2 regions of the Azospirillum sp. UENF 211521 genome follow, and region 1 is predicted to be linked to the other one. Evidence: riboswitches for the same ligand, from Rfam matches in the RefSeq annotation. Region 1 holds a riboswitch; the other holds the start of a gene.

What was found. A riboswitch is a leader RNA that binds a small molecule or an ion and turns the genes downstream of it on or off. The one in region 1 is predicted to bind S-adenosylmethionine.
Region 2: linked by a shared signal. The riboswitch ahead of ACWPN5_RS02855 (homoserine O-succinyltransferase) and the one ahead of metZ (O-succinylhomoserine sulfhydrylase) in region 1 are both predicted to bind S-adenosylmethionine.

What each region holds. Positions count from the first base shown of each region.
Region 1 is NZ_JBSNCF010000001.1:100,572-115,015, forward strand. It holds gene ACWPN5_RS00450 (SDR family oxidoreductase) at 1-588, shown strand, start outside; gene gshB (glutathione synthase) at 619-1,587, opposite strand; gene ACWPN5_RS00460 (SirB1 family protein) at 1,624-2,457, opposite strand; gene ACWPN5_RS00465 (YraN family protein) at 2,492-2,860, opposite strand; gene rsmI (16S rRNA (cytidine(1402)-2'-O)-methyltransferase) at 2,857-3,798, opposite strand; gene ACWPN5_RS00475 (penicillin-binding protein activator) at 3,792-4,982, shown strand; gene ACWPN5_RS00480 (phasin family protein) at 5,070-5,585, opposite strand; gene metZ (O-succinylhomoserine sulfhydrylase) at 5,697-6,905, opposite strand; SAM riboswitch at 6,982-7,061, opposite strand; gene ACWPN5_RS00490 (STAS domain-containing protein) at 7,223-7,702, shown strand; gene ACWPN5_RS00495 (hypothetical protein) at 7,779-7,976, shown strand; gene mutS (DNA mismatch repair protein MutS) at 8,174-10,819, opposite strand; gene ACWPN5_RS00505 (hypothetical protein) at 11,013-11,549, shown strand; gene ACWPN5_RS00510 (hypothetical protein) at 11,568-11,888, opposite strand; gene ACWPN5_RS00515 ([protein-PII] uridylyltransferase) at 12,128-14,444, shown strand, end outside.
Region 2 is NZ_JBSNCF010000001.1:609,792-624,235, reverse strand. It holds gene sdhA (succinate dehydrogenase flavoprotein subunit) at 1-1,343, opposite strand, end outside; gene sdhD (succinate dehydrogenase, hydrophobic membrane anchor protein) at 1,350-1,745, opposite strand; gene sdhC (succinate dehydrogenase, cytochrome b556 subunit) at 1,757-2,146, opposite strand; gene ACWPN5_RS02895 (hypothetical protein) at 2,395-2,658, opposite strand; gene ACWPN5_RS02890 (aspartate-semialdehyde dehydrogenase) at 2,791-3,810, shown strand; gene ACWPN5_RS02885 (acetyltransferase) at 3,807-4,274, shown strand; gene ACWPN5_RS02880 (NAD(P)-dependent oxidoreductase) at 4,280-5,158, opposite strand; gene ACWPN5_RS02875 (tellurite resistance TerB family protein) at 5,170-5,574, opposite strand; gene ACWPN5_RS02870 (AEC family transporter) at 5,722-6,669, shown strand; gene ACWPN5_RS02865 (methyl-accepting chemotaxis protein) at 6,925-8,616, shown strand; gene ACWPN5_RS02860 (hypothetical protein) at 8,816-9,214, shown strand; SAM-I-IV-variant riboswitch at 9,282-9,386, shown strand; gene ACWPN5_RS02855 (homoserine O-succinyltransferase) at 9,436-10,380, shown strand; gene ACWPN5_RS02850 (hypothetical protein) at 10,367-10,843, opposite strand; gene ACWPN5_RS02845 (methyl-accepting chemotaxis protein) at 11,591-13,270, shown strand; gene ACWPN5_RS02840 (ATP-dependent DNA helicase) at 13,296-14,444, opposite strand, start outside.

The DNA of each region.
Region 1 (14,444 bases):
CGTCCTCTGCTGGTGACGGCGGGCGCGGTCGTGGCCACGCGCGGCCCGGTGGCGGTGGAGAGCGATCCGCACCGGCCGCCCTCCGACGCCCTGCCCCGCCGCACCGAACTCGCCGCTGGGGAACTGGCCGCCCGCGGCGTCCGGGTCGGCGTCGTGCGTCTGCCGCCCTCGACCCACGGCGTGGGCGACCATGGCTTCACACGCATCCTGCACGACATTGCCCGCCGGACCGGCGTCTCGGCCTTCATCGGCGACGGCGGGAACCGCTGGCCGGCGGTGCACCGCCGGGACGCGGCGCGGCTGTACCGGCTGGCCCTGGAGGCCGGCGCGCAGGGCGGCCCGTTCCACGCCATCGCCGAGGAGGGGGTGCCGCTGCGCCGCGTCGCCGAGGCCATCGGCGCGCGGCTTGGCCTGCCCGTGGTGTCGAAGACGCCGGACGAGGCGGCCGCCCATTTCGGGTGGTTCGCCTTCTTCGCCGGCGTCGATTGCCCGACCTCCAGCGCCCACACCCGCGCCCTGCTGGGATGGGAGCCGCGCGAGACCGGCCTCGTCGCCGACCTCGGCCAGCCCGGCTATTTCACCGAGTGACCGGCCGGCGGGGGGCGGGGGCTTCGACCCTCAGGCCCCCTTGGTCTCGCCCTTGTTCTCGTGATGGCGGCGCTCGATGGCGTCCCACAGGGTGGCCTCCAGCGCCGACCCGTCGAGCCGGTTGATCTCCTGAATGCCGGTGGGCGAGGTCACGTTGATCTCGGTCATGTAGTCGCCGATCACGTCGATCCCGACGAAGACCAGACCCTTCGCGCGCAGCACCGGGCCGATGGCCTTGCAGATCTCCTGCTCGCGCGCGGTCAGCTCCGTCTTCTTAGCGCTGCCGCCGGCGTGGAAGTTGGCGCGGGCCTCGCCCTCCTGGGGCATGCGGCTGACGGCGCCGGCGGGCTCGCCGTCGATCAGGATGATGCGCTTGTCGCCCTGGCGGATCTCCGGCAGGTACTTCTGCACGATCACAGGCTCGCGGTAGAGCTGGGTGAACAGCTCCAGCAGCGAGCCGAGATTCTCGTCGTCCGGCTTCAGGTGGAAGACGCCGGCCCCGCCGTTGCCGAACAGCGGCTTGACGATGATGTCCTTGTGCTGCGCCCGGAAGTCCAGGACCGCCTGCTTGTCGCTGGTGATCAGCGTCGGCGGCATCAGGTCGGGGAAATGGGTGACGAACAGCTTCTCCGGCGCGTTGCGCACCTCCGCCGGGTCGTTCAGCACCAGCACCTTGGGCTGGATGTGCTCCAGCATGTGGGTGGCGGTGATGTAGGCCATGTCGAAGGGCGGGTCCTGGCGCATCAGCACCACGTCCATGGTCGACAGGTCGACGATCCGCGGCTCGCCCAGCGTGTAGTGGGCGCCCTTCTTGCGGACCACGGTCATTTCGCGAACGCGGGCGGTCAGGACGTTGCCGGTCAGGCTGAGGTCGCGCGGGTGGTAATGGTAGAGCGTGTGACCGCGCTTCTGCGCCTCAAGCGCCATCATGAAGCTCGAGTCGGTGTCGATGTTGATGGACTCGATGGGGTCCATCTGGAAGGCGACGGCGAGGCTCATCCTGCGGGTCTCCGGAACGGGCTTTTTGAAGGGGGATCAGTTCAGTTGGTTCTTGAGCTGCTGGATCAGTGCTGCGACCTGATGGCGGTGCCGTTCGCTGGCGGTCAGCTCCAGGAAGGTTTCCAGCGCGGCGATGGCGGCGGCGAGGTTGCCGTTGTGGGCCTCCAGAAGGCCGGTCTCCCGCCACAGCGACGCCTCGGCCGGGGCGAACAGCCGCATCGCCTCCAGCACCTCCAGCGCGCGCGGCACGTCGCGGGCGGTCAGGTGGCGCAGCTTGATGTTGTTCTGAAGCCGCAGCAGGATCTCGCGGTTGGACACCGTCTGGTAATGGCCGGGCTCCAGCTCCGCGGCGCTGCCGGCGGTGGCCTTCAGCAGGTCGCGCAGGTCCACGGCGGTGCGCACCTGCCCCTCGTTGAAGGGGTCGAGGATGGCGCGGGCGCCGTCGGCCTCCAGCCGCACCAGGAAATGGCCGGGGAAGTTCAGACCCAGCATCGTCCAGCCCTGCGAGCGGGCGGCGTGCAGGTACAGGATGCCCAGCGCCACCGGCAGGCCGCGGCGGCGGTCGATGACGCGGAGCAGGTTGGCGTTCTGCAGGTCGTCGTAGGTGTCCTGGTCGCCGGCGTAGCCGTGGCGCTCCACAATGACCTCGTGCAGCCAGGAAATGCGGGCCTCCAGCCCGTCGAGGGTGGGCGAGACGCGCTCCGCCAGATCGTGGGCGATGTCGGCGAGGTGACGGCGGTAGTCGGCCAGCGCAGCGCCCGGCACCTCCAGCGCGCCCAGCGCCAGGGCGGCTTCGGCCAGATCGATCTGCTCGTCCGGCTGCTGCCCCACGCGGCGCAGGATGTCACGGGCCTCGGCGCGGCTGGTCACGGGCGGAGTCCTTCCTCTTACTTCAGCCTTCGCGTCAGGCCCGCCACGCGTCCGGGACGTGGCGCGGCCACGACCAAGGGGTAACGAGCATGACGTCGAAGCGCAAGACATAGCCGGCATACTGCGGGTTGGCCCCCAGATAGGCGTGGGCGGCGCGGGCGAGGCGGCCCCGCTGGCGGGCGTTGACCGCCTCGTTCGCGGTGTCCCAGTCGCTGCGGGCCTTGACCTCGACGATCGCCAGAGTGTCGCCCCGCCGGGCCACGATGTCGATCTCTCCCATGGGTGTGCGCAGGCGGCTTTCCAGGATGCGGTAACCCTTCAGCCGCAGCGCCAGCCGGCAGAGCTGTTCGGCGTAGCGACCGTAATTCTCCGCCCGCCGGCGCAGGGCATCCGGCGCGCTCATGCTTTCTCCTCCCGCGCCAGCTCCAGCGCGCGGGCGTAGACGGTCCGCTTGTTCTGGCCGGTGCGGGCGGCCACGTCGGCGGCGGCGTCGCGGACCGACAGGCGGGTCAGCGCCTCGCGCAGCAGGGCGTCCACATCGGCCTCGGTCGGGGTGGGCTCCTCGCCGGGCGGGCCGATCACCAGCACGACCTCGCCCTTCGGCGGGCCGGCCTCGGCGTAGTGGGCGGCCAGTTCCGGCAGGGTGCCGCGCCGCACCTCCTCGTAGAGCTTGGTCAGCTCCCGCGCCACCGCGGCCTCCCGCGCGCCCAGGATGTCGGCGAGGTCGGCCAGCGACTCGGGCAGGCGCTGCGGCGACTCGAAGAAGACCAGCGTGGCCGGAACGCTTTTCAGCTCCCCGGCGGTGGCGCGCCGCGCGCTGCTCTTGTTGGGCAGGAAGCCGGCGAACAGGAAGCGGTCGGTCGGCAGGCCGGACAGCACCAGCGCCGCCAGCGGGGCGGAGGCGCCGGGCAGCGTGGTGACCGCCACCCCCTCCGCCACGCACTCGCGCACCAGCTTGTAGCCGGGGTCGGAGACCAGCGGCGTGCCGGCGTCGGTGACCAGCGCGATGGATTCACCCGCTTTCATGCGGCCGATGAGGACCGGACGCATCTTTGCCGCGTTGTGTTCATGATAGGAGACGAAGGGCGTGTGGATGCCATGGATGCCCATCAGCTTCGCCGTCACCCGCGTGTCCTCGCAGGCGATGGCATCGGCGCAGCGCAGCGTGTCGAGCGCGCGCAGCGTGATGTCGGCGGCGTTGCCGATGGGGGTGGCGACCACATAAAGGCCGGCGCCGAGTTTACTTGCGGCCCTCGGCTCGCTACCTTCAGCGTCACCAGAGACGCCGGGCCCGGAAACGGGCTCGGGCGCCGGACCGGATGTGGAGATCGTTGGTGGCACGCTTGACGACACCTTTCTCGCGCGCTTGGGGGCAGCGGGCTGCCGCCGCCCTGTTGGTTGCCGGCACGCTTTCGGCCTGCTCGACTGTAAAGGCCCCGGCGCCGCCGACTCAAGCGCCGCAAGCGCCCGTCGCCGCCGTTCCGGCCGCCCCGCAGACCTTGAAGGTGGCGATCCTGCTGCCGCTGTCCGGGTCCAGCGCCGCCATCGGGCAGGCCATGCTGGAGTCGGCGCAGATGGCCCTGTTCGATCTGGCCGGCGACCGGTTCGAGCTGCTGCCCCGCGACACCAAGGGCACGCCCACCGGCGCCGCCGACGCGGCGCGGCAGGCCATCGCCGAGGGGGCGAGCCTGATCCTCGGCCCGCTGTTCGCCGCCGACGTGGCGGCGGTGAAGCCGGTCGCCCAGTCCGCGGGCGTGGACGTGCTGGCCTTCACCAACGACTGGACCCAGGCCGGCAACGGCACCTATGTGCTGGGCTTCGTGCCCGCCGACCAAGTGACCCGCGTGATCGGCTTCGCCCGCTCGCGCGGTGCGACGCGCTACGTCGCGCTGGCCCCGCGCACCGCCTACGGCGACGCCGTGGTCAACGCCGTGCAGGCCGCCTCGCGCCAGTTCGGCGGGCAGGTGGCGCAGGTCGAGCGCTACGACCCGGCGGTGACCGACCTCGCCCAGCCGGCGCGGCAGGTGACCCAGGCCGGCGTGCAGCCGCAGGCGGTCATGCTGGCCGAGGGCGGGCCGCGCGCCCAGGGCCTGGCGTCGGCGCTGTCGGCCAACGGGCTGAACACCCAGCAGGTGAAGCTGCTCGGCACCGGCCTGTGGGACGAGCCCGGGCTGGGCCAGGAACCCGCTTTGGCCGGCGCCTGGTTCGCCGCCCCGTCCCCGCAGAGCCGCGCCGACTTCGAGGCACGCTTTGAGAGGACCTATGGGCGCAAGCCGCCGCGCATCGCCACCCTGTCCTACGACGCCACGGCCATCGCCGCGGTGCTGGCCAAGATGCCCGACGCGGCGGGCCGCTTCGACCGGGCGGCGCTGAACAACCCCAACGGTTTCGAAGGCATGGACGGCGTCTTCCGCCTGCGCGCGGACGGCGTCGTGGAGCGCGGTCTGGCCGTTCTGGAGGTCACCCCGAGCGGTCCCCGCGTGATCGATCCCGCCCCGTCCAGCTTCGAAATGCTGGGGCAGTGATCGCAAAGCTCTGAAAAAAGCGTTCAACCGCGGCGGCGCGAAGCACGACGGAGATCGTGCCTTGTGCCGTCGCGGTGAACCGCGACATCACCCGTGCTGCTTCGCCAGACGGCGGGCGTTGGCGCGGACGGTGCGGTAGGCGGGGGTCATGCCGGCCTGGGTCAGGGCCGTGGCCGACTCGACCATGTAGAGCGCGGCGTGGATGCCGGCCTCGACCGTCTCGGTGACGGTGCGGCGCTGCAGTTCCATCAGGTCGGCGGGGTTGCGGCACTGGCCGAGGCCGGTCACCATCACCATGGCGGCCTGGAGCTGGCCCTGCATCAGGGTCATCCAGGCCTGCTGCATCTCCCCGATGCCCTTGGCGACGGCGTGGGTGGCCTCCACCATCGCCTCCACCTTCTCGGAGCCCATGCGGACGAACTCCGGGTTGGCGAGGTCGATGGGGTTGTTCATCGCCGCCGCCATCATCGCGGTTCGGTAGCCGATCGTCTGGGCCGCCGCCACCCCCATCTCGCCCGTCTTGACGCCGGTCCGGGTCAGATCGCCCGCCACCGTCAGAAAGCGTTGCGTCGGTTCGCCGTTGCCGGCCTTGCGTCTCGCCATTCGCTCCACCTCACCAAAGGACCCGACCGGACCGGAAGGCCCGGCCGGGCCGAAAAAACCGTGACCCGGACGCCAACGCTGCACTGCAGCATTTGGTTCCGGGTCCAGTCTTTACAGGGAAGCGAGCGCGCGGTCGAGATCTTCAACGATGTCTTGGGCGTCCTCCAGCCCGACGGACAGGCGGAGCAGGTTCGGGCGGATGTTCGCCGCCGCCTTCTCCTCGACCGTCAGCTTGGAATGGGTGGTGGTGTCGGGGTGGGTGATCAGGCTCTTGGAATCGCCCAGGTTGTTGGAGATCATCACCATCCGCAGGTCGTTCAGGGCGCGGAAGGCTTCCTCCTTGCCGCCCTTCAGGAAGATCGACAGCATGGTGCCGCCGCCGGTCATCTGGCTGCGGCAAAGGTCGTGCTGCGGGTGACTGGCCAGACCCGGATAGAGCACCCGCTCCACCTTCGCGTGGCCTTCCAGGAACTCCGCCACCGTCAGGGCCGCCGCGCTCTGCGCCGACACGCGCAGTTCGAGCGTCTCCAGACCCTTCAACAGCAGCCAGGCGTTGAAGGGCGAAATGGTCGGGCCGGTGTGGCGCAGGTAGGGATGGATCACATCCGACCCGTACTGCTTGTCGTTGGTCAGGATGATGCCGCCCAGACAGCGGCCTTGGCCGTCGATGTGCTTGGTCGCCGAATAGATGACGACGTCGGCCCCCATTTCGAACGGGCGCTGCAGGACCGGCGTGGCGAAGGCGTTGTCGACCACCACCTTGGCCCCGGCCTTGTGGGCGAGGGCGCTGACCGCGCGCAGGTCGACGACCTCCAGCCCCGGGTTGCTGGGCGTCTCCAGGAAGACGACCTTGGTCGGCTTTGCCAGCGCCTCTTCCCATTGGGACAGGTCGGTGCCGTCGACAAAGACCGCCTCGACCCCGAAGCGGGCCGACAGTTCCTTGATCACCCAGTAGCAGGAGATGAACAGCGAGCGCGGCGCCACGATGCGGTCGCCGGTGCGCAGGTTCGACCACAGGGCGCCGTGCACCGCGGCCATGCCGCTGGTCGTGGCGTAGGCCCAGGCCGCCCCCTCATACTCGCACAGCCGGTCCTCGAACATCGCCGTGGTCGGGTTGCGGAAGCGCGAATAGACGTGGCGGGAGCCGTCGTTGACGAAGGCGCTCTCCGCCTCCTCCGCCGAGCCGTAGACGAAGCCGGAGGTCTGATAGAGCGCCTCGCAGGTCTCGTCGAAGGACGAGCGGCGGACGCCGCCATGGACCAGACGGGAACGCGGGCGAAGCCCCGCGACGTTCGGATTGCGATGATCGGTGCGCGCCATGGCCGCTGTGTCTCCTCTGTCCGCCGGCGGGGCAGACCGGCACAACAAAAAACGCCCCGACCGATCGGGTCGAGGCGCGGACGCGGCTCGGACCTTTTTAGCGGGTTGTTTTACGTGGCCCGCAAGCCGGTCGACCAAATCACCACGTACCCCCGCTTGTAGGACCGCGGCGCCGCGCCGTCAAGGGACAAGGACGCCGTGACAAAAAGGGGCCGCCCTGCGTCAACATCGCGCAGGACCCGACAACGCCACCCGCTTGCCCATCCGAGGCCCGGCACCGGATCATGGCCGCCGGACGTCGGAAAGGGGTGGGGGCCGTGCAGTATCGCAAGGAGCAGGAGCGGCACTTCGTCCGTCTGGTGCTCACCGGGCGCTTCACGAGCCAGGACGCCGGCTTGGTGCGGCAGGCCATCACCGACGTCAAGGACGGGACGGAGCGCCGCCACCTTCTCGACCTGACCGGGCTGGAGTTCATCGACAGCACCGGCATCGGCCTGCTGCTGGTGATGAACGGCGAGGCCCTGTCGGCGGGCAAGGCGCTGTCCCTGCTCTGCGCCTCCGGGCAGGTGCGCAAGGTGGTGGACCTGACCCGCATCGCCATGATCGTCCCGGTGCACGAAACGGTGGCCGATTACATCGCCGCCAGCGTGCCCGAGGCCCTGCTGGCCGCCACCCATCCCTGCGCGCCGGGTGAGGACCCGATGGCCGTCGCCGCCCGCGCGCTGCACGCCAAGCCGCTCCTGCCGTCCGCGGTCGTGCCGCCGGACGCTTCCGATCGGGACGGCGCTTCCGGATAGGCCGCTCGCAGGGCTGGCGCGGGCTTCCCATGTGAAGCACTGGACAGATCCCGTTCCGCGTTTGGGGAGGCACCGAATGGTTCATCTGCACAAGTCGCTGGAATCCGAAGCGTCGAAGGCCGCCGAGCGGGAGGGCCGCTCGCTCGACCAGTTCGTGACCGAGGCGGTGGAGGAGAAGCTGCGCCACGCGCAACGTTCTGCTGCCCAACGTCACGTCACCCCCATCCGCGACCGCGGCGCCCCGATGGACGAGGACGCCGTGGAACGGGCGTGACCCCGACTGGCGGGATCAACGTCGGCGCATTTGACGTCTGATCCCTCTCCCGCCCCGGGAGAGGGTGCCCGCCAAAGCGGGTGGGTGAGGGTCGCACGAGGATCTGCGCAACAATCCTTGGCAGCACCCTCACCCTTCCCACGCTTCGCGCGGGCCCCTTCCCTCTCCCGGGGCGGGAGAGGGGATATCGTTTCCGTTTAGGAGAGCAATCCCCTCAGTCGGTACAACTCGTCGAGCGCCTGACGCGGCGTCAGGCTGTCTGGGTCGATGGATTTCAGCGCCTCCTCCACCCGCGACGGTTCCGGCGGGGCGGCGGGCGCCGACACCGCGGGGGCCGGCGGCGGGCGCTTCAGGGCGGCGCTGAACAGCGGCAGATCCTCGGCCAGACGGTGGATGGCGGCGTTCTGGTCGCCCGATTCCAGGATGGTCAGCACCTCCTCGGCACGGCCCACCACGGCGCCGGGCAGGCCGGCCAGCTTCGCCACATGGATGCCGTAGCTGCGGTCCGCCGCTCCCGCCGTCACCTCGTGCAGGAAGACCACGTCGCCCTGCCATTCCTTGATGCGCATGGTGTGGCAGGACAGGCCCGGCAGCTTTCCGGCCAGCATGGTCAGCTCGTGGTAGTGGGTGGCGAACAGCGCGCGACAGCGGTTGACGTCGTGCAGATGCTCCACGCAGGCCCAAGCGATCGACAGGCCGTCGAAGGTCGCGGTGCCGCGCCCGATCTCGTCCAGGATGACCAGCGCGCGGTCGCCGGACTGGTTCAGGATGGCCGCGGTCTCCACCATCTCCACCATGAAGGTGGAGCGGCCGCGCGCCAGATCGTCGGCGGCACCGACGCGGCTGTAGAGCCGGTCCACCACCCCGATGTGCGCGCTCTCCGCCGGCACGAAGCCGCCCATCTGGGCCAGAATAGCGATCAGCGCGTTCTGGCGCAGGAAGGTTGACTTGCCGGCCATGTTCGGGCCGGTCAGCAGCCACAGCCGGTTGTCCGGGGCGAGGTCGCAGTCGTTGGCGACGAACGGCCCGGCGTTGCCGGCGTCGAGCACGGCCTCCACCACCGGGTGCCGCCCGCCCTTGATCGAGAAGGCGAGGCTGCCGTCCACCACCGGCCGGCGGTAGCGCCGCTCCGCCGCCAATTCGGCCAGCGAGGCGGCGACGTCGAGCGCGGCCAGCGCGTGGGCCGCCTGGGCGATGGCCTCGGCGCGGCTGGTCACCTCCTCCACAAGGTCGTTGAACAGCTCCAGCTCCACGGCCAGGGCCTTGTCGGCCGCCTCGGAGATGCGGCGCTCCAGGTCCGACAGCTCCACCGTGCCGAAGCGCACGGCGTTCGCCATGGTCTGGCGGTGCATGAAGACCTCGCGCCCCGTCTCGGACATCAGCTTGTCCGCGTGGGTCGCCGTCACCTCGATGTGATAGCCGAGCACGTTGTTGTGCTTGATCTTCAGCGCCGGCACCCCGGCGATGCCGGCGTACTTGACCTGGAGCCCGGCGATCAGCCGCCGGCTCTCGTCGCGCAGGGTGACCAGCTCGTCCAGCGCGTAGGAATAGTCGCGCGCGATGAAGCCGCCGTCGCGGGCGAGCAGCGGCAGTTCCGGCGCCAGCGCCTGGGTCAATTGCTGGACCAGCTCGCTGTGCTCGCCCAGCCCCTTGGCCACGGCGCCCAACCCGTCGGGCAGCGGGCCGCCGGGGTGGCCGTTGAGCAGCAGGCGGATGGCCGAGGCCTGGACCAGACCGTCGCGCACGGCCGCGAGGTCGCGCGGGCCGCCGCGCCCCAGCGTCAGGCGGGACAGGGCGCGCTCCAGGTCCGGGCAGCGGCGCAGCGCCTCGCGCAGGTCGCCGCGCAGCCGCTCCTCGTTCAGCGCGAACTCGACCATGTCCAGCCGCTTGGCGATGGCCGCGGGGTTGGTCAGCGGCGCCGAGAGCTGGGCGGCGAGCAGACGCGCCCCCGCCCCGGTCACCGTGCGGTCGATGGTGGCGAGCAGGCTGCCGCGCCGGTCGCCGGTCAGGGTGCGGGTCAGCTCCAGGTTGCGGCGGGTCGCCGCGTCGATCTCCATGACCGCGCCGGGGCCGAGCCGGCGCGGCGGCGACAGGCGCGGCACGCGGCCCTTCTGCGTCAGCTCCACATAGGCGACCAGAGCGCCGGCCGCCGCCACCTCGGCGCGCGAGAACGGACCGTAGGCGTCCAGCGTGCCGACGCCGTAGAGGGTGAGCAGCCGCTGCCGCCCGTTCTCGCTGTCGAAGCGCGGGGTCGGCTGCACGGTCAGGCGCGACTTCCACTCGCCCCACAGCTCGTAGAGGTCGGGGCTCTGGCACAGCTTCTCGGAGACCAGAACCTCCTGCGGGTCGAGGCGGCCGAGGGCGGCGCCGAGGGCGGCGCGCTCCACCGGCTGCACGACCAGCTCGCCGGTGGACAGCTCCAGCCAGGCCAGCCCGAGGCCGCCCGCCGCTTCCGCCACCGCGGCCAGCCAGTTGGAGGACCGGGAGTCGAGCAGGCTGTCCTCGGTCAGCGTGCCGGGGGTGACGATGCGGATGACGCCGCGCTTCACCACCGATTTGGAACCGCGCTTCTTGGCCTCCGCCGGGTCCTCCATCTGCTCGCAGATGGCGACGCGGAAGCCCTGGCGGATCAGGCGCTGCAGGTAGGATTCATGGCTGTGGACCGGGACGCCGCACATCGGGATGTCCTCGCCCAGATGCTGGCCGCGCTTGGTCAGCGCGATGTCCAGCGTCCGGGCGGCGTTCACCGCGTCCTCGAAGAACATCTCGTAGAAATCGCCCATCCGGTAGAACAGCAGGCAGTCGGGATGGGCCTGCTTGATCTCCAGATACTGCGCCATCATCGGGGTGGCGTCAGGGGGAATGGTGATGGGCGAAACGGTGGCGGGCGCGTCGGACACGGGTCTTCAACCGGTTGCGTTGTGACGGGCGAGGTCGGGCCGGCACCCTAGCACGCCCGCGCTGGTGCCGCGATGACCGCTTCGTTAGACTGTTCGATGCCCGTAGAACGAGCAGCCGAAGCTGAAGGAGACCGCCGTGACGCAAGCGCCCGACAACACTGATGGCCGGACCACGGACGTTCAGGACACCGTCCGGGAGGTGCGCGAGGTCGTCGCCCTGTTCAAGACCCGCGAGGCCTTCGACACGGCCGTGGCCGCCCTGCTGGACGCCGGCTTCGACCGCGACGACCTGTCGGTCCTGGCCAGCCACACCTCGCTGGAGGCCGCCGACCAGCGCCCGCAGGCCCCGACGGACGAAGCCCTGACCGGTCTGGTGGGCGAGCTGAAATACGCCTTCCCGCTGACCACCGCCGGGCTTCTCGCCATCGTCGGCGGCCCGATCGCCGCGCCGCTGGCCGCCATCGTCGCCGCCGGCTTGGGCGGCGTCGCCATCAAGGATTACCTGGACGAGCTGACCAGCCACCCCGACACCGACGAGTTCAGCCGCGCGCTGGAGGCCGGCGGGGTCATCCTGTGGGTGCGCACCGCCGAGGTGGAGGACGAGGTGGAGGCCGCCGAGATTCTCGAAGGCAACGGCGGCGGCAACATCCACCTGTCGGTGCGCGAGGAGTAGGCGGAGAGAGACCGGCCGTCAGGCGGCGCAGGCGCGCCAGTCGCCTCCGCCGCCGACCACGGTCAGCCCGCGCAGGCGGAACTGCGCCCGCACCACCGCGGCCCAGCCCTTGCGGATCTGGGCGATCTTGACGGCGTCGGAGGCCTTGGCGTCGGTGGCGGTGCCGCAGATCTCGAACAGGAGCGCGTCGCCGATGGAGCCGGGGCACAGCGCCAGAGCGTGCACCAGCCAGGCCATCAGCTCGGCCGGGGTGTGGCGCGGCAGGCCGCGCTCCGCCAGGGTCAGGGCATTCCCGAGGTTCGCCAGCTCCCGCCGAGCCGTTCCGGGGTTCGGGATCATCAATGGCCTCCCTCGCGCGTGTCTCACCGGGGACTCCTTATCTCGTTGGGATGGAGCGCGTCAGTGACGGCCATCACAGCACGGCCGTCACCGCGGCGCTCCGAATGGGATCATGCAGGAAACAGACGGCAGCCTCTTTTGGTGTGCCGCGTGCGAATTATCCTCTTTCCCGTTATAGTCGGGACGCCGCACGGTTCGCCACACCCCCTCGCATCCCTGGGAAGGCTCACGTTTTGCCGATGCTCTCCACCCGCGCCGCCTCCGCCGACGCGTCCGACGCCAAGGACGCCGGCACCGCCAACATCCCCAACAAGCGCGCGATCCTGTCCCGGCGCAAGCTGGCGGAGGATTTGGAGACGCTGGTGGCGGAGCATGGGACCGGCGACAAGCTGCGCCCCGCCCTGATCGCCCGGCTGCGCGCCGCGCTGAACGACGGGCGGGCCGAGGTGCGCGCCCGCTTCGAGGCCAAGGGATCGGGCGAGGACTGCGTGCGGCAGAACTGCTACCTCGCCGACGGGGTGGTGCGTTCGCTGGCCGACCTCACGGTCACCCACATCTTCCCCTCGCCCAACCCGACCTCCGGCGAGGTGTTCGACATCGTCGCTACCGGCGGCTACGGCCGGGGCGAGCTGGCGCCCTTCTCCGACATCGACCTGCTGTTCCTGCTGCCCTACAAGCGCACCCCGCGGGTGGAGCAGGTGGTCGAGTACATGCTCTACATCCTGTGGGACCTCGGGCTGAAGGTCGGCCACGCGGTGCGCAGCGTCGACGACTGCATCCGCCAGTCCAAGGCCGACGTGACCATCCGCACCGCCATCCTGGAGTCCCGCTACCTCTGGGGTCCGCGCAAGCTGTTCACCGAGTTGCGCCGCCGCTTCGACCGCGAGGTGGTGGCCGGCACCGGGCCGGAGTTCGTCGAGGCCAAGCTGGCCGAGCGCGACAACCGCCACCTGAAGCTGGGCGACAGCCGCTACGTGCTGGAACCCAACCTGAAGGACGGCAAGGGCGGCCTGCGCGACCTGCAGACCCTGTTCTGGATCGCCAAATACCTGTACCGGGTCGAGGATGTGGATGATCTGGTCGGCAAGAAGGTGCTGCTGCCGGAGGAGGCGCAGCGCTTCGCCAAGGCGCAGAACTTCCTGTGGACCGCGCGCTGCCACCTGCACTACCTGACCGGGCGCATGGAGGACCGGCTGACCTTCGACGTGCAGACGTCGATCGGCAACCGCATGGGCTACACCGACCACGCCGGGACCAAGGGCGTGGAGCGCTTCATGAAGCATTACTTCCTGGTCGCCAAGGACGTCGGCGACCTGACCCGCATCTTCTGCGCAGCGCTGGAGGCGGAATCGAAGCGCCCGCCCAAGTTCAACATCCTGCGGCTGGCGGCGCTGGCCCGCCGCAAGGACGTGGACGGCTTCGTGGTGGACGGCGAGCGTCTGAACGTCCGCAGCGACCGCCAGTTCAAGGACGAGCCGCTGGATATGATCCGGCTGTTCCACACCGCCCAGCAGAACGACATCGACATCCACCCCAACGCGCTGCGCGCCATCACGCGCTCGCTGTCGGTGGTGGGGCCGAAGCTGCGCGCCGACCTGGAGGCCAACCGGCTGTTCCTGGAGATCCTGACCGGCCGCAAGGACCCGGAGATCACGCTGCGCCGCATGAACGAGGCCGGGGTGCTGGCCCGCTTCATCCCCGACTTCGGCCGGGTGGTCGCGCAGATGCAGTACGACATGTACCATGTCTACACGGTGGACGAGCACACGCTGTTCGCTCTCGGCATCCTGCACAAGATCGAGATGGGCGAGCTGACCGACGAGCTGCCGCTGTCGTCGGAGGTGATCCACAAGGTGGTGTCGCGGCGCGCGCTCTACGTCGCCGTGCTGCTGCACGACATCGCCAAGGGCCGCGGCGGCGACCATTCCATCCTCGGCGCGCGGGTGGCGGAGAAGCTGTGCCCGCGCCTCGGCCTGACGGCGGAGGAGACGGAGACGGTGGCTTGGCTGGTGCGCTGGCACCTCGCCATGTCCTACACCGCCTTCAAGCGCGACCTGGAGGACGACAAGACGGTGCGCGACTTCGTCTCGCTCGTCCAGTCGCCGGAGCGGCTGCGCCTGCTGCTGGTGCTGACGGTGGCAGACATCCGGGCGGTCGGGCCGCAGCGCTGGAACAACTGGAAGGCCACGCTGCTGCGCGAGCTGTACAACCGCTCGGAGGAGGTGATGTCCGGCGGCCTGTCGGTCGAAGGGCGCGGGCGCCGCATCCAGGCCGCCCAGGCGGCGCTGCGCGCCGAGCTGTCCGACTTCGACGACGCCGATTTCGAGCGGCACCTCGCGCTCGGCTACCCCGCCTACTGGCTGGCCTTCGACGCGGAGACGCTGGGCCGGCAGGCGCGGCTGGTCCGCGAGGCGCTGCGCGACGAGCGGCCGCTGACCGTCAACACGCGCATCGACCGCGGCCGGGCGATCACCGAGGTGACGATCTTCGCCACCGACCACCACGGCCTGTTCTCCCGCCTCGCCGGAGCGCTGGCGGCGGCGGGGGCGGACATCG
Region 2 (14,444 bases), 510 kb from region 1:
CGGATGCGGTCGAAGCGCTCCAGGGCGACGTCGGTCGCGGCGGCGGACGACGACACCGACTTGCCCTTCTCGACGATCTCGGCGGCGCGGATGGCCGCCGAACGGCCGAACACCACGAGGTCGAGCAGCGAGTTGGAGCCCAGGCGGTTCGCGCCGTGCACCGACACGCAGGCCGCCTCGCCGATGGCCATCAGGCCGGGCACCACGCGATCCGGGTCCTCGGCGGTCGGGTTGACCACCTCGCAACGGAAGTTGGTGGGGATGCCGCCCATGTTGTAGTGCACCGTCGGTAGAACCGGGATCGGTTCCTTGGTGACGTCCACGCCTGCGAAGATCTTGGCCGTCTCGGCGATGCCGGGCAGGCGCTGATGGATGATCTCCGGCGGGAGATGCTCCAGGTGCAGGTGGATGTGGTCCTTGTGCTCACCGACGCCGCGGCCCTCGCGGATCTCGATGGTCATCGAGCGGGACACCACGTCGCGCGAGGCGAGGTCCTTGGCCGACGGCGCGTAGCGCTCCATGAAGCGCTCGCCGTTGGAGTTGGTGAGGTAGCCGCCCTCGCCGCGCACGCCCTCGGTGATGAGGCAGCCGGAGCCGTAGATGCCGGTCGGGTGGAACTGCACGAACTCCATGTCCTGCAGCGGCAGGCCGGCGCGCAGCACCATGCCGCCGCCGTCGCCCGTGCAGGTGTGGGCCGAGGTGGCGGAGAAGTAGGCGCGGCCGTAGCCGCCCGTCGCCAGAACGACGAGCTGGGCGCGGAAGCGGTGGATGGTGCCGTCGTCGAGGTTCCAGGCCACCACGCCCTTGCAGACGCCGTCCTCCATGATGAGGTCGAGCGCGAAATATTCGACGAAGAATTCCGCCTCGTGCTTCAGCGACTGCTGGTAGAGGGTGTGCAGGATGGCGTGGCCGGTGCGGTCGGCGGCGGCGCAGGTACGATAAGCCTGCTGCTTGCCGTAATGGGCGGTCATGCCGCCGAAGGCGCGCTGGTAGATCTTGCCTTCCGGCGTGCGCGAGAAGGGCACGCCGTAGTGCTCCAGCTCGATGATCGCCGGGATGGCCTCGCGGCACATGTACTCGATGGCGTCCTGGTCGCCCAGCCAGTCCGACCCCTTGACAGTGTCGTACATGTGGAAGCGCCAGTCGTCCTCGCTCATGTTGCCGAGCGCCGCCGAGATGCCGCCCTGGGCGGCCACGGTGTGCGAGCGGGTCGGGAAGACCTTGGTGATGCACGCCGTCTTCAGGCCCTTCTCGGCCATGCCGAAGGTGGCGCGCAGGCCCGCACCGCCGGCACCGACGACGACGACGTCATAGGAATGATCGATAATATCGTAGGCGGCCATGGCTCGTCAGGCTCCGAACGAAATCTTGAGGACGGCGATGACGCAGGCGGCACCCAGCACGAAGCACAGGGCTTTCACGGCCAGGATGCTCAGGATCTTCGCCATCTCGTTGTGCACGTAGTCCTCGATCACCACCTGCAGCCCGGCCTGGGCGTGGTGGAAGGTGACCACGGCGGTCAGCACCATCATCAGCGCCGAGAAGGGCGACTGCAGCCACGCGACGAAGGCCGCGTGGTCGGCGCCCAGATGGCGGATCACCCCGAAGACGAACCAGATGGTCAGCGGAACCAGGGCGATGGCGGTGACGCGCTGGTGCCACCAATGCTCGGTGCCGTGCTTGGCGGAGCCCAGGCCGCGCGCGATCTGCAGCGGCGAGCGGAGGGTCTTGCTGTTGGACGCCATGTCTTCTCTCCTCACCACACGGCCAGGCCGATGACCCAGGTCAGCACGGTCAGCACGGCCGCCGCACCGATGACGATCTGGTTGCCGCGGTCGGCCTCGCTCAGCTCGAACGCCTTGCCGGCGTCCCACACCAGGTGCCGGATGCCGTTGCACAGGTGATAGTAGAGCGCCAGCGACCAGCCGAACATCAGCAGCAGCCCGAAGAACGAGCCGATGAAGTGCTGCGCGCGTTCGTACGCGGCGGGGCTGGTGGCGGCGGCGACCAGCCACCAGGTCAGCAGAAGGGTCCCGACGGCCAGCCCCACGCCCGTGATGCGGTGCGTGATGGACAGGAGCGCGGTCCTGGGGAGTTTGTAGACTTGCAGATGCGGAGAGAGCGGCCGACCGCTGCCGTTTGCCATTGCGTCGTCCTCAGTTCGGCGACCGGTCGCGGCAAGGAGGGCTGTTGCCGCGACGGCGGGTGATGCGAGACCGAAAGTTTTAAGCCCTGCTGTGTTTGGCGATTGAATTACGCCTCTACCGCACACGAGTCAACGGCAGGGACTTGGCCGTGGCCAAAATGGCGCACCGCGGGAAGTGCCTGAAAACTAACGGGCTTTGCTGCAGCTGGTATTACCAGGGCCAAAACGCGGTTTTGCCGTTCAGCCTATTACTTGTCGAAGCGGCGAACATTCTCCACCATCATCGAATACATCTGGGTAATCAGCTCCGCCGGACGCAGCCGGCCGAAGGGGATGTTCTCCTTGGCCCACTCCACCAGCCCCTCGGGCGGGCGGACCGGCGCGACCTCGTAGCCGGCCTTCTTCAGCGCGTTCATCACCGAACGGGCCTGCTTGGTGTAGTCCTCGTTGAAGAAGGACTTGTCCGCGTCCTTGATCGCCTTGGCGATGATGTCTTCGAGCGGAGTGGCCATGCCCCGGTGTGCCGGTCGCGGTCGTTCGTGATAGGGCGGACACGGTGTCACAACGCGGGCGCTGTTGCAATTCCAATGGGAACCGCATACCTCAAGCCCTCTTCGCACCGCAGATCACAGGGATTAACCGCCATGGGCTACACAGTCGCGGTCGTCGGCGCCACCGGCAACGTCGGACGGGAAATGCTGACCACCCTCGCCGACCGCCGGTTCCCGGCCGACGCGGTGATCGCCCTGGCCGCCGACAGCGCGGTCGGCAAGGAGGTGTCCTTCGGCGAGGACGCGGTGCTGAAGGTCGAGGACGTCGGCCGCTTCGACTTCAAGGGCGTGGACATCGCGCTGTTCGCCGCGGACGCCAAGGTTTCGGCGGCCCATGCGCCTCGCGCCGCCGCCGCGGGCGCCGTGGTGATCGACGCCAGCCCGCAGTTCCGCATGGACCCCGACGTCCCGCTGGTGATTCCCGAGGTCAACGGCGACGCGCTCGCCGGCTACGCGAAGAAGAACATCGTCGCCAGCCCCGGCGGCGCCGCCATCCTGCTGGCCATGGCGCTGAAGCCCCTGCACGGGCAGGTCACGGTGAGCCGCGTCGTCGTCTCCACCTACCAGGCGGCTTCGGACGCCGGCAAGGAGGGTATGGACGAGCTGTTCGGCCAGACCCGCGCCATCTACGTGAACGATCCGGTGCAGAAGTCCGTCTTCTCCAAGCAGATCGCCTTCAACGTCATTCCCCACGTCGGCCCCTTCATGGAGGACGGCACGACGCGGGACGAATGGGCGCTGAACGTCGAGACGAAAAAGATCCTCGACCCCAAGATCAAGGTGAGCGCGACCTGCGTCCGCGTCCCCGTCTTCATCGGTCACTCCGCCGCGATCACCGTCGAATGCGTGGAGCCGGTGACCGCCGAGGAGGCCCGCCGCATCCTGCGCAAGGCGCCGGGCATGCAGGTGATCGACCAGCAGGAGAACGACGGCTACATCACCCCGGTCGAGGTCGCCGGCGACGACCCGGTCTTCGTCAGCCGCATCCGCGAGGACTACACGGTGGACAACGGCCTGTCCTTCTGGGCCGCCACCGACAACCTGCGCAAGGGCGCCGCGCTCAACGCCGTGCAGATCGCCGAGCTGCTGGTGAAGGAGTATCTGGACGCGTGATCCCGCTTCGTCCCTCCCGCCCGGACGACGCCCCGGTCCTCTTTGAGGTCTGGCTCGCCGCGGTGCGCAGCACGCACGACTTCCTGAACGAGGAGGACATCGGCTTCTACGCCGGCCTCTTGCGCGACCAGTATCTTCCGGCGGCGGCGCTGCTGGTCGCGGTGGACGGCGACGACCGGCCGGTCGGCTTCCTGGGCATGACCGGGTCCAAGATCGACACGCTGTTCGTCGATCCGGCGTGGCACGGCCGGGGGATCGGCCGCGCCCTGGTCGCCCGCGCCCTGGAGGGCGGGCCGGAGCTGACGGTCGACGTGAACGAGCAGAACAACGCCGCCCGGGCCTTCTATCGGCGCCTCGGCTTCCGGGATGTCGGGCGCTCCGCGCTGGACGACAGCGGCCGCCCGTTCCCCTTGCTGCATCTGGCCCTCGATGGCGCCGGCCAAGGCGACCCGACCGGCGCCTGAAGGGCTTACTTGACGAACAGCCGGTACAAGGCGGAGTGGTCCAGCCCACCGTCGCCCTGCTCGGCCAGCAGTTCGAACAGCTCCAGGCTGAGGCCCAGCGCGGGAAGCTGCATGCCGGACTGCTCCGCCAACTCCTCCGCCTGCTTCAGATCCTTGATCTGGGTGACCACGCGGCCGCCCGGCGTGAAGTCGCCGGAGACCATGCGCTGGCCGTGCAGCTCCAGGATGCGCGACTCGGCGAAGCCGCCGCGGATGGCGTCGCGGACCTTGCCCGGCTCCACCCCCGCCGCCTTGGCCAGCGCCAGCGCCTCGGCCACCGCGCCGATGCTCAGCGCGACGATCACCTGATTGGCCATCTTGGCGACCTGCCCAGCCCCGCTGTCGCCGACATGGGTGATGCGCTGGCCCATCGCCTGGAACAGCGGCAGGGCGCGGGCGAAGGCTTCCTCCGTGCCGCCGGCCATGATGGTCAGGGTGCCGGCCTCCGCCGCCACCGTGCCGCCCGACACCGGGGCGTCGACCCAGTCGGCACCCTTGGCGCGGACGGCCTCGGCCAGCTTGCGGGTCGCCCCGACCGCCGTGGTGCCCATGTCGATGACGAGATGGCCGGGCCGCAGCGCGTCGATCAGCGCGGTGGCCACCGCCTCCACCGCCACCGTGTCCGACAGCATCAGAACGATGGAATCGGCGCGGGCCGCGACCTCGGCGGGGTTGGCGGCCGGGCTCATGCCCTCGGCCGCCAGTTCCTCGACCGGGCCGGGACTGCGGCTGCTGATCACCAGGGCAGCACCGGCCTTCGCCAGATTGCGGGCCATCGGCCGGCCCATCAGGCCCAGCCCGATGACGCCGACCGTCCGCCCCGCCAGACCTGTCTGTCCGGTCATGTCACCGGCCGTCACAGGCGGGTGTGGCGCGCCCGCGCGCCGCGTTCGATGGCGGCGGCGCACAGCCGGTCCACGCCCAGCTTGTGCCGGATCAGCTCCAGCATCCGCAGTTCCTCCTGCGAGGCCGCGGGGTCCGCCGCGGCGATGTCGCAGGCGAGCGCGTAGGCGGTCTCGGACAGCTTGGACGGAATCGCCTCCTTGACGATCTGGAGCGTCGTCTCCAGCCCGTCAGCGTCGGCCAGCAGGCCGGAGCATTCGCGGGTCACGTCGGTCAGCCGGTCGATGTCGAAATCCTTGAAGATCGGCAGATAGCGGACGTTCTCGCCGATGGCCTCAAGCTCCGCGTCCGTCATGTCGCCGTCGCACGCCGACACCAGCACCATGACGTAGATGAGCGCGCTGTGATGGTTGATCATCGAAACTCCTGCGGAAAAAGGGCCCCGCCCAATCTTGCCCGCCCCCCGCGCGCCGTCAAGGGAGGGAGCGCCGTCAAGGGAGCTATGCCCGGGGCGGACGGGTGGGTCCCTCGACAGGGGACGGGTTGCCCCTTAAGGTCGGCCCCCATGTCGGTGGTCTTCAATGTGGCGCTCCCGGTCTTCGCCATCATCCTGGCGGGCGTCCTTTCCGGTAAGGCGAAGCTTCTCGGTCCCGCCTCGTCGGAGGCGCTGAACAAGTTCGTCTACTGGATGGCCCTGCCGCCGGTGCTGTTCCTCGGCACCGCGAAGCGCTCGCTGCCGGAGATCTTCAACGGCCCCTTCATCGGCGCCTTCCTCGGCTCGATGCTGGCGGTCTACGCGCTGGGCGCCCTGCTCGGCTGGCTGATCCACCGCGAGCGCACGCAGATCCAGTGCATGCAGGGGCTGAACGCCTGCTTCTCCAACACCGGCTACATGGGCATCCCGCTGTTCCTGGCGGCCTTCGGCCCGGACCGTCTGGCCCCGGCGATCCTCGCCACCGTCATCATGAGCGCGATCATGGTCGGCATCGCCGTGATCTGGCTGGAATTCGCCAACAGCCAGGGCGGCGGCCTCGGCAAGGCGCTGCGCGACGTCGGCCGGGCGCTGGTCAAGAACCCGCTGATCATCTCCACAGCCCTGGGGCTCGCCTGGTCGGTCTTCCTGTCCGGCGTGCCGGTGCCACGCCCGATCGCCATCTACTGCGACCTGATGGGCGCCTCCGCCGGTCCCTGCGCCCTGTTCGCCATCGGCCTGTTCCTGGCGACCCAGAGCCTGAAGGCCAACCTGATGGAGGCCGGCTGGATCAGCGCGTGCAAGCTGGTGGTGCAGCCGGCGCTGGCCTGGTTCCTCATCCAGACCCTGTTCCCGCTGGACCCCTTCTGGGCCGGGTCGGCCATCATCCTCGCCGGCCTGCCCACCGGCGCCCTGACCTTCGTGGTGGCCAGCCAGTACCGCATCTATGTGGAGCGCACCTCCACAGCGATCCTGATGTCCACCATCGCCAGCGTGGTCACCCTGTCCTTCCTGCTGGCCACCTACGCGCCGCCCCTCTGAACCTTGGCTTGCGGTCGTCCGGTCGCATTCGCCTCTTCAGACATTCATCTTTCTTAAAAGAAAGAAACCATTTGAAAAGCGGGGGGCAGCCCTCCCTGCGTCATTCTTGCGTCTTTCTTAATATCTGTTGTTCAATCATTTGATCACGGCAAATCCAACGCCCACCGCACGGGCGGCTGGTCTGCCGCTTCCTTTCGTTCAGACTCAAAACAATCAATCGCCGCCGCATCGTTTCGGGGGAAAGAGATACGCGCCATGTCCATGCTGAGTTCCATGACCATCCGGACCAAGGTGGTCGCCGCCACCGTTGCGGTCCTGCTGATGTCGATCGCCTTGGGACTGTTCGCCGTCGACCGGCTGAGCACCGTCAACCGGGCCGCCGAGGACATCCGCTCCAACTGGCTGCCCAGCGTCACCGCCATCGGCGAGATCGACGGCGCGATGAGCGACTACCGCATCCTGGAGGCCTCCCACATCCTGGCCCTCTACCCCGCGGAGATGGCCGAGGTCGAAAAGGAGATGGCGGCCGTCCAGAATCGGCTGGCGGAGGCCAAGCGGAAGTACGCGCCTCTGCTGACCACCGGCTGGGAAACCCAGACCTTCAAGCGCTGGGAAGCCTCGTGGGACCGCTACATGACGATCAGCCGGGACACGCTTCTTCCCCCGTCCCGCGCCAACGAGAACGAGAAGGCCACCGGCATCTACCGGGAGCAGTCGCGCAAGGCCTATGAGGAGAGCAGCGCGCTCGTCAACGAGCTGACCGCATCCAACGTCGAGAACGCGACGAAGGCGGCGGACTCGGGGCGGGCCACCTACGTCGGGGCGCAGAGCTGGATCCTCGGTGCCATCGCCTTCGTCGCGGTCCTCTGCCTGTTCGCCGGCATCGCCATGACCAAGTCGGTCGCCCGGCCCATCGTCGCCCTGACCGCCATCATGGACCGCTTGGCCAAGCGCGACCTCGGCGTCGCCGTGGAGGGCGGGGACCGCCAGGACGAGATCGGAGCCATGGCCCGCGCGGTGCAGGTCTTCAAGGACGGGCTGATCGAGGCGGAGCGTCTGACCGCCGCCCAGGCCGCGGAGGAGGAGAACAAGCGCCGCCGCACTGAGCGGATCGATTCGCTGATCCGCAACTTCGACGGCGCGGTGCACAGCGTCCTGCAGACCGTGGGCGCCGCGGCGTCACAGCTCGACACCACCGCCCGCAGCATGACCGACATCGCCGAGCACACGCGGGCCGAGGCCGGCAGCGCGGCGTCGGCGGCCGAACTGACCTCCGCCAACGTGCAGACCGTCGCCGCCGCGTCGGAGGAGATGGCCGCCTCAATCACCGAAATCTCCCAGCAGGTGTCCCAGTCGGCCAACATCGCCGGCAAGGCCGTGGACGAGGCCGACCGCACCAACGCCACCGTGCAGGGGTTGTCGGAAGCGGCCCAGCGCATCGGCGACGTGGTGGACCTGATCCAGAACATCGCCGCCCAGACCAACCTGCTGGCGCTGAACGCCACCATCGAGGCCGCCCGCGCCGGCGAGGCCGGCAAGGGCTTCGCCGTCGTGGCGAGCGAGGTCAAGAGCCTCGCCAACCAGACCTCCAAGGCGACGGAGGAGATCGCCCAGCAGATCGGCGCCATCCAGGCGGCCACCGGCGGGGCGGTCGGCGCCATCCGCGGGATCGGGGCGACCATCTCCTCGATCAACGACATCTCCTCCTCCATCGCCGCCGCCATCGAGGAGCAGGGTGCGGCGACCCAGGAGATCAGCCGCAACGTCCAGCAGGCGGCGCAGAGCACCCAGGAGGTGACCAGCAACATCGGCCGCGTGTCGCAGGCCGCGACCGAGACCGGCAGCGCCGCGAGCCAGGTGATGTCGGCCTCCGGCGACCTGAACCAGGGGGCGATGCGCCTGAAGAGCGAGGTGGAAAACTTCCTCGTCGCCATCAAGGCTGCCTGAGGGCCGCAAGACAGGACCGGTGGGCGGTCGCGGGACCGTCCACCGGCAGCCCCGCCGCGGCATGGGCTACGGCATCCCGCGTCCCCTCATACTTTCGAAGAAGCGCGCGGCAATCGGTTTGACAACCGGCGGCTGTCCCGGCACTCCATGGCCGTCACCGGTCACTGTCTCATCAAAAGTACAAAATGGAGGAGTCGCCATGCTGGGCCTCTACGCGCAGCACGCGCAGACCTATTTGCTTGTCCTGATGACAAGCACGACGCTTTTCTTTGCCCTGCCGATTTTCATCGCGCCGCTCGCCTGGGCACGACTGATGCTGTGGCGCATCCCGCAGGACACCGACCTCGCCGTCTATTTCGGCCGCTGCCTCGGGGCGTTCATCCTGATCGTCGAGTTCCTGATGCTGCGCGGCGCGACGACGGTGGAAGCGACCGCCTACGCCTTCGACGTCCTGTTCGCCGTGTTCGGGCTGATGCTGGCGGTCCATGTCTACGGCGCCATACGGCGCATCCAGCCGATCACCGAGACGCTGGAGATCGGCTTCTGGGCGTTCCTGCTCCTGCTCAACACGTGGTTCTACCCGGCCCCTCCCGCCTGACGGAACCGCGGCCCCGTCACCACGGACCCGCCGCTGTTGCCAAGCCGCCGCTGCCCGTATAATGTGCACCGCGCATCAAGAGTTGAGCGGACGCTCAACGCCAACCTGCTTACCCGAGCAAGGTGGCGTCCCGAAGGGGGATGTGGCCGGACCGGCAATCAAACGGGGTTCGCCATGACGTCTGTTCCGACCGATGCACCGACAGCGGAGCCGGACGAGTCATGCCCATCAGGATCCCCAACGATCTTCCCGCCTTCACCGCCCTCCAGTCCGAGGGCGTCATGGTCATGCAGGAGGCCGACGCCATCCGGCAGGACATCCGGCCCCTGCGCTTCGGCCTGCTCAACCTGATGCCCGACAAGATCCGGACCGAGACGCAGATCGCCCGCCTGCTGGGCAACACCCCGCTCCAGGTCGAACTGTCGCTGATCCGGATCACCAACCATGTGCCGCGCAACACCGCGGCGGACCACATGAGCGCCTTCTACCGGTCGTGGGAGGACGCGCGCCGTGAGACGTTCGACGGCTTCATCATCACCGGCGCCCCGGTCGAGACGATGCCCTTCGAGGAGGTCTCCTACTGGGACGAGCTGTGTTCGGTCTTCGACTGGACGCAGAGCCACGTCCATGCCTGCCTGAACATCTGCTGGGCGGCGCAGGCCGCCGTCCATCATTTCCACGGCGTGCCGAAGCATCTTCTGTCGCGCAAGGCATCCGGCGTGTACCGGCACCGCAACCGTGCCCCCGCCTCGCCCTACCTGTGCGGCCTGTCCGACGGCGTGCCCATCCCGGTCTCGCGCTGGACCGAGGTGCGCGAGGAGGACATCCCCCCCGAAAGCGGCCTGCGCGTGCTCCTGGATTCCCCGGAGACCGGCCCCTGCCTGCTGGAGGATGCCGCCCACCGCTCGCTGCACATGTTCAACCACATCGAGTACGACACGGATACCCTGCGCAACGAGTATGTCCGGGACGTCGCCAAGGACGCGGCCACGCCGGTTCCCCAGGGCTATTTCCCCGACGACGACCCGAGCCGCCCACCCGAGAACCGGTGGCGGAGCCACGCCCATCTGCTGTTCGCCAACTGGATCAACCAGATCTACCAGACGACGCCCTTCGACCTCTCGCGCATCGGCGCGGACCGGCCGGCCGCCATCACGGCGGCCTGACCGCCCCATCGCCGCTCAGCGCCTGTTGCGCCCCATCCTCCATCTGCAGGGCGAGCCAGAGCAGATGAGCCGCCGCGGCCGGGCTGACACCGGCCGGACGGGAACCGCCCCCACTCTCCACCGTCAGGCCGTACAGGGCCGCCACCAGATGGCCCTTGGCGCGGGGTGACAGCCGGCGCCCCCGGTCGGCCAGTCCCTGCTCGACAAGGGCGGTCGCCTCGCTCAGCAGCGCGAGATCGAGCACCGGCCGGGAGGCGGCGGCCTCCCGCGGCGGTGACGGAGGGTCACCATCGCCGGACTCCGGCCGGCCGGCCGCCGTCCGCATGTTGCCCCGTCCTGTCAGCAGCCAGTTCATGTCGATGCCGAGGGCGGCCAGTTCCGACAGGGTCTCCCCCTTCGGCAGCTTGCCGTTCAACTCATAGGACTGCCATGTGTTCTCCCCGAGACGGAATCGGCGAGACATTGTTTTTTGTGTCTCACCAAGAAATTCGCGCACGGTTTTGAGCCGATCCCCAAGCTGCACCACGCCGGTTTCTCCCAGGCCTGGAGAGGAAGCCTCCATTTCCAAGGTGAATTTGCTTCCCACGGCGCCCCGCTCGCGACGAGGCCGATCGTCGGTTGCACGTTTTCTCATGTTGCGACGATACGTATTATCGTGTAGAAAACACTGGGATACGCGGTGCGCAGCACTTTTACGCATGGATACGACATGGCCATTCTCGGTGTGCGCTCCATTCATTCCACCTTTGGTCCGGGCTCCGCGGGGCCGCCGGTCAGCGCCTGCACGCGACACTAGAAACCGTGTATGCCCGAAAGGCGTTCAGGTTCTGCATCGGTAGAGTAGCGAAGTCTCCTTCACCGCCCGCGGGAGCACGGCGGCCATGATGACTGTGGGACGCCAATTCCTTCCGGACCGACATCTTCGGAAGCGTCCCGCGAATCCCTCCGCATGGTCGCCCCATGGCCGCCGACCAATTCTTCAACTTATCGCAGAACATATGGGCTTTTGCATTGCCCATCCGCGCGCCCATGCGGCCGGCCGCGCGGAGCGTGTGAGGCATCGCCTCACTGTCACACAATGAACAATTTTGCCGCAACCGGTTCATTGCAAGAATCGTAATTCTCGACGAAGACAAGAAAAATAAAAATCGTTCTTTGGTGAGCACGCGAGGAAACCGACCACCAAAACAACAGAAAAGTGAAAAACGTCATGAATGACATCAGCGTCAGAACAAAAACGTTCGCTGTTTTTGCGTTTCTATCCCTGCTTCTCGCTGGTATCGGCGCCTTGGGAATCAACCGTTTGTCGGTGGTCAACGACAGATCGACGGAAATCGCCAGCTTCTGGATGCCGCGGGTCGTTCAGGTCAACACCGTGAACGACGCCGTGTCGAACTTCCGCATCCTGCAGGGCGCCCACATCCTCAGCGCCACCGAGACGGAGATGGCCGCGGTGGAGAAGCGGATGGACGATATGGAAGCCAGCATCGTCAACGCCCGCCGGACCTACGAGGCGACGCTGCGCACCGCCGAGGGGCGCGGGCTGTTCGCCCAATTCGAACAGCAGTGGGGGCAGTATCTCACCCTGCACCGCCAGATCGTCGCCCTGTCGCGCCGCAGCGAGAACGCCGCCGCCAACGCCCTGTTCCGCGACGCGGCCGACAAGAGCTTCCAGGAGGTCGGGCGGACGCTCGACTCCATGATCGACCACAACAACCGCGGGGCCGCCAAGGCGAGCGACGACGCCGACGCCGTCTACGCCCAATCCAGCACGATGCTCATCGTCGCGCTGCTCATCGGCGTCGCCGTCTGCCTGGGCGGCGCGCTGATGATGATCCGCGGCGTCTCCTCCCCGATCGGCGCGATGACCGAGGCGATGCGCCGGCTGGCCGGCGGCGACAAGACGACGGCGATCCCCTTCGCCAGCCGCGGCGACGAGATCGGCGCCATGGCTACCGCCGTCCAGGTCTTCAAGGACGGGCTGATCGAGGCCGAGCGGCTGGCCGCCGAACAGGCCGCCGAGCAGGCCGCCAAGCTGCGGCGGACCGAGGCGGTCGAGCGGTTGATCGCCTCCTTCGAGGAGCAGGTCGCCGACGCGCTGCGCAACGTCGCCGCCGCCGCGACCGAGCTGGACACTACCGCCCAGAGCATGGCGGTCACCGCCCGCCAGACCAACGACCAGGCGGCCAACGCCGCCGCCGCCGCGGAGCAGACCAGCGCCAACGTGCAGACGGTGGCCAGCGCCGCGGAGGAGATGTCCAGCTCCATCGGGGAAATCGGCTCGCAGGTCACCCGCTCCACCGGCATCGCCGGACAGGCGGTGCAGGAGGCCGGGCGCACCACCGACTCCGTGCGCGGGCTCGCCGACGCCGCGCACCGCATCGGCGCCGTGGTGCAGCTGATCACCAACATCGCCGGCCAGACCAACCTGCTGGCGCTCAACGCCACCATCGAGGCGGCCCGCGCCGGTGAGGCCGGCAAGGGCTTCGCCGTCGTCGCGTCGGAGGTGAAGCAGCTCGCCAACCAGACCGCCCGCGCGACGGACGAGATCGCCTCTCAGATCCAGGCGATCCAGGAGGCCACCGCCGGCTCGGTCGGCGCCATCGAGGGGATCGGCCGCACCATCGCGGCGATCAACGAGATCTCCACCTCCATCGCCGCCGCGATCGAGGAGCAGTCCGCCGCGACCAACGAGATCTCGCGCAACGTCCAGCAGGCGGCGATCGGCACGCGCGAGGTGTCCAGCAACATCGCGCAGGTGACCGAGGCCGCCGGCACCACCGGGGCCGCCGCCCATCAGGTGCTGGGTGCGGCCGGCGGGCTGGCCTCGCAGGCGGAGAACCTGCGCCGCGACGTGGAGAGCTTCCTGGCGGCGATCCGCGCCGCCTGAGGCGCTGTCCGGCTCCTGCGGGGCCTCACCAGCCCCGCAGGAACTCCGCCGTCGCCTCCACCGCCTCCTTGATGCCGACGCGGCGCACCTCCACCCCCTCGGGGAAGGCGCCGAACAGGCGGCTCGGCATCATCGGGTCGAGCAGAACGAACACCCCGGTGTCGTCGGCCCGGCGCACCAGCCGGCCGAAGGCCTGCTTCAGCCTCAGCCGCGCGATCATGTCCTCGTAGCGGCGCCGCCCGAAGGCGTCGCGGCGGGCGCGGTGCAGGATGTCGGGCCGCGGCCAGGGCACCCGGTCGAACACGATCAGCCGCAAGCTGCGGCCCGGCACGTCCACCCCGTCGCGCACCGCGTCGGTGCCGAGCAGGCAGGCGTGCTCCTCCCCCCGGAAGATGTCGATCAGGGTCGCCACGTCCAGCGGGTCGACATGCTGGGCGTAGAGCGGGACGCCGGTGGCGTCCAGCGGCTCGACGATGCGGTCGTAGACGGCGCGCAGCCGGCTGATCGCCGTGAACAGCCCCAGGCCCCCGCCGCCCGCCGCCTGGAACAGCGTGCGGTAGGCCGAGGCCACCTGCCCCAGATCGTCCTTGCGCACATCGGTGACCACCATCACCCGCGTGCGGTTGGGATAGTCGAAGGGCGAGGGCACCTGGGCGCGCAGCGCCGGCTTGGGCAGGTGGCTGGCGCCGCAGCGGTCCTCCGCCGCCTGCCAGTCCATGGCGGTGTCGCCGGTGCCGTCGGTCAGCGTGGCGGAGGTGACCACCATGCCGTGCGCCGGCCCGGCCAGCGCCTCGGCGAAGGGAACGGTCGGGTTGATCCAGTGGCGGTAGAGCCCGACGTCGACGTCGCGCCCGTCGATCCGTTCCACCGCGAACCAGTCGACGAACTGCGCCGGGGTCTCCACCGGCAGCGTCTTCAGCATGGCCCGCCACGCCTCGACGGTCAGCACGCCGCGCCGGGTCAGGCTGCGCGCCATGGCGTCGATGCGCCGCCGCTGGTCGCTGTCCAGCTCCGCCGTCTCGTCCTCCAGCCTTGCGGCCAGCCGCTTGGCCAGCCCGGCCAGCGGTTCCGCCAGCCGGACCAACGCCGCCTCCAATGCCACCGCCGCGTCGAGCAGCCCGTCCACCGGATAGGCCTTGTCGGCCTCCAGGCTGTAGGGGCCGCCCTGCCCCGC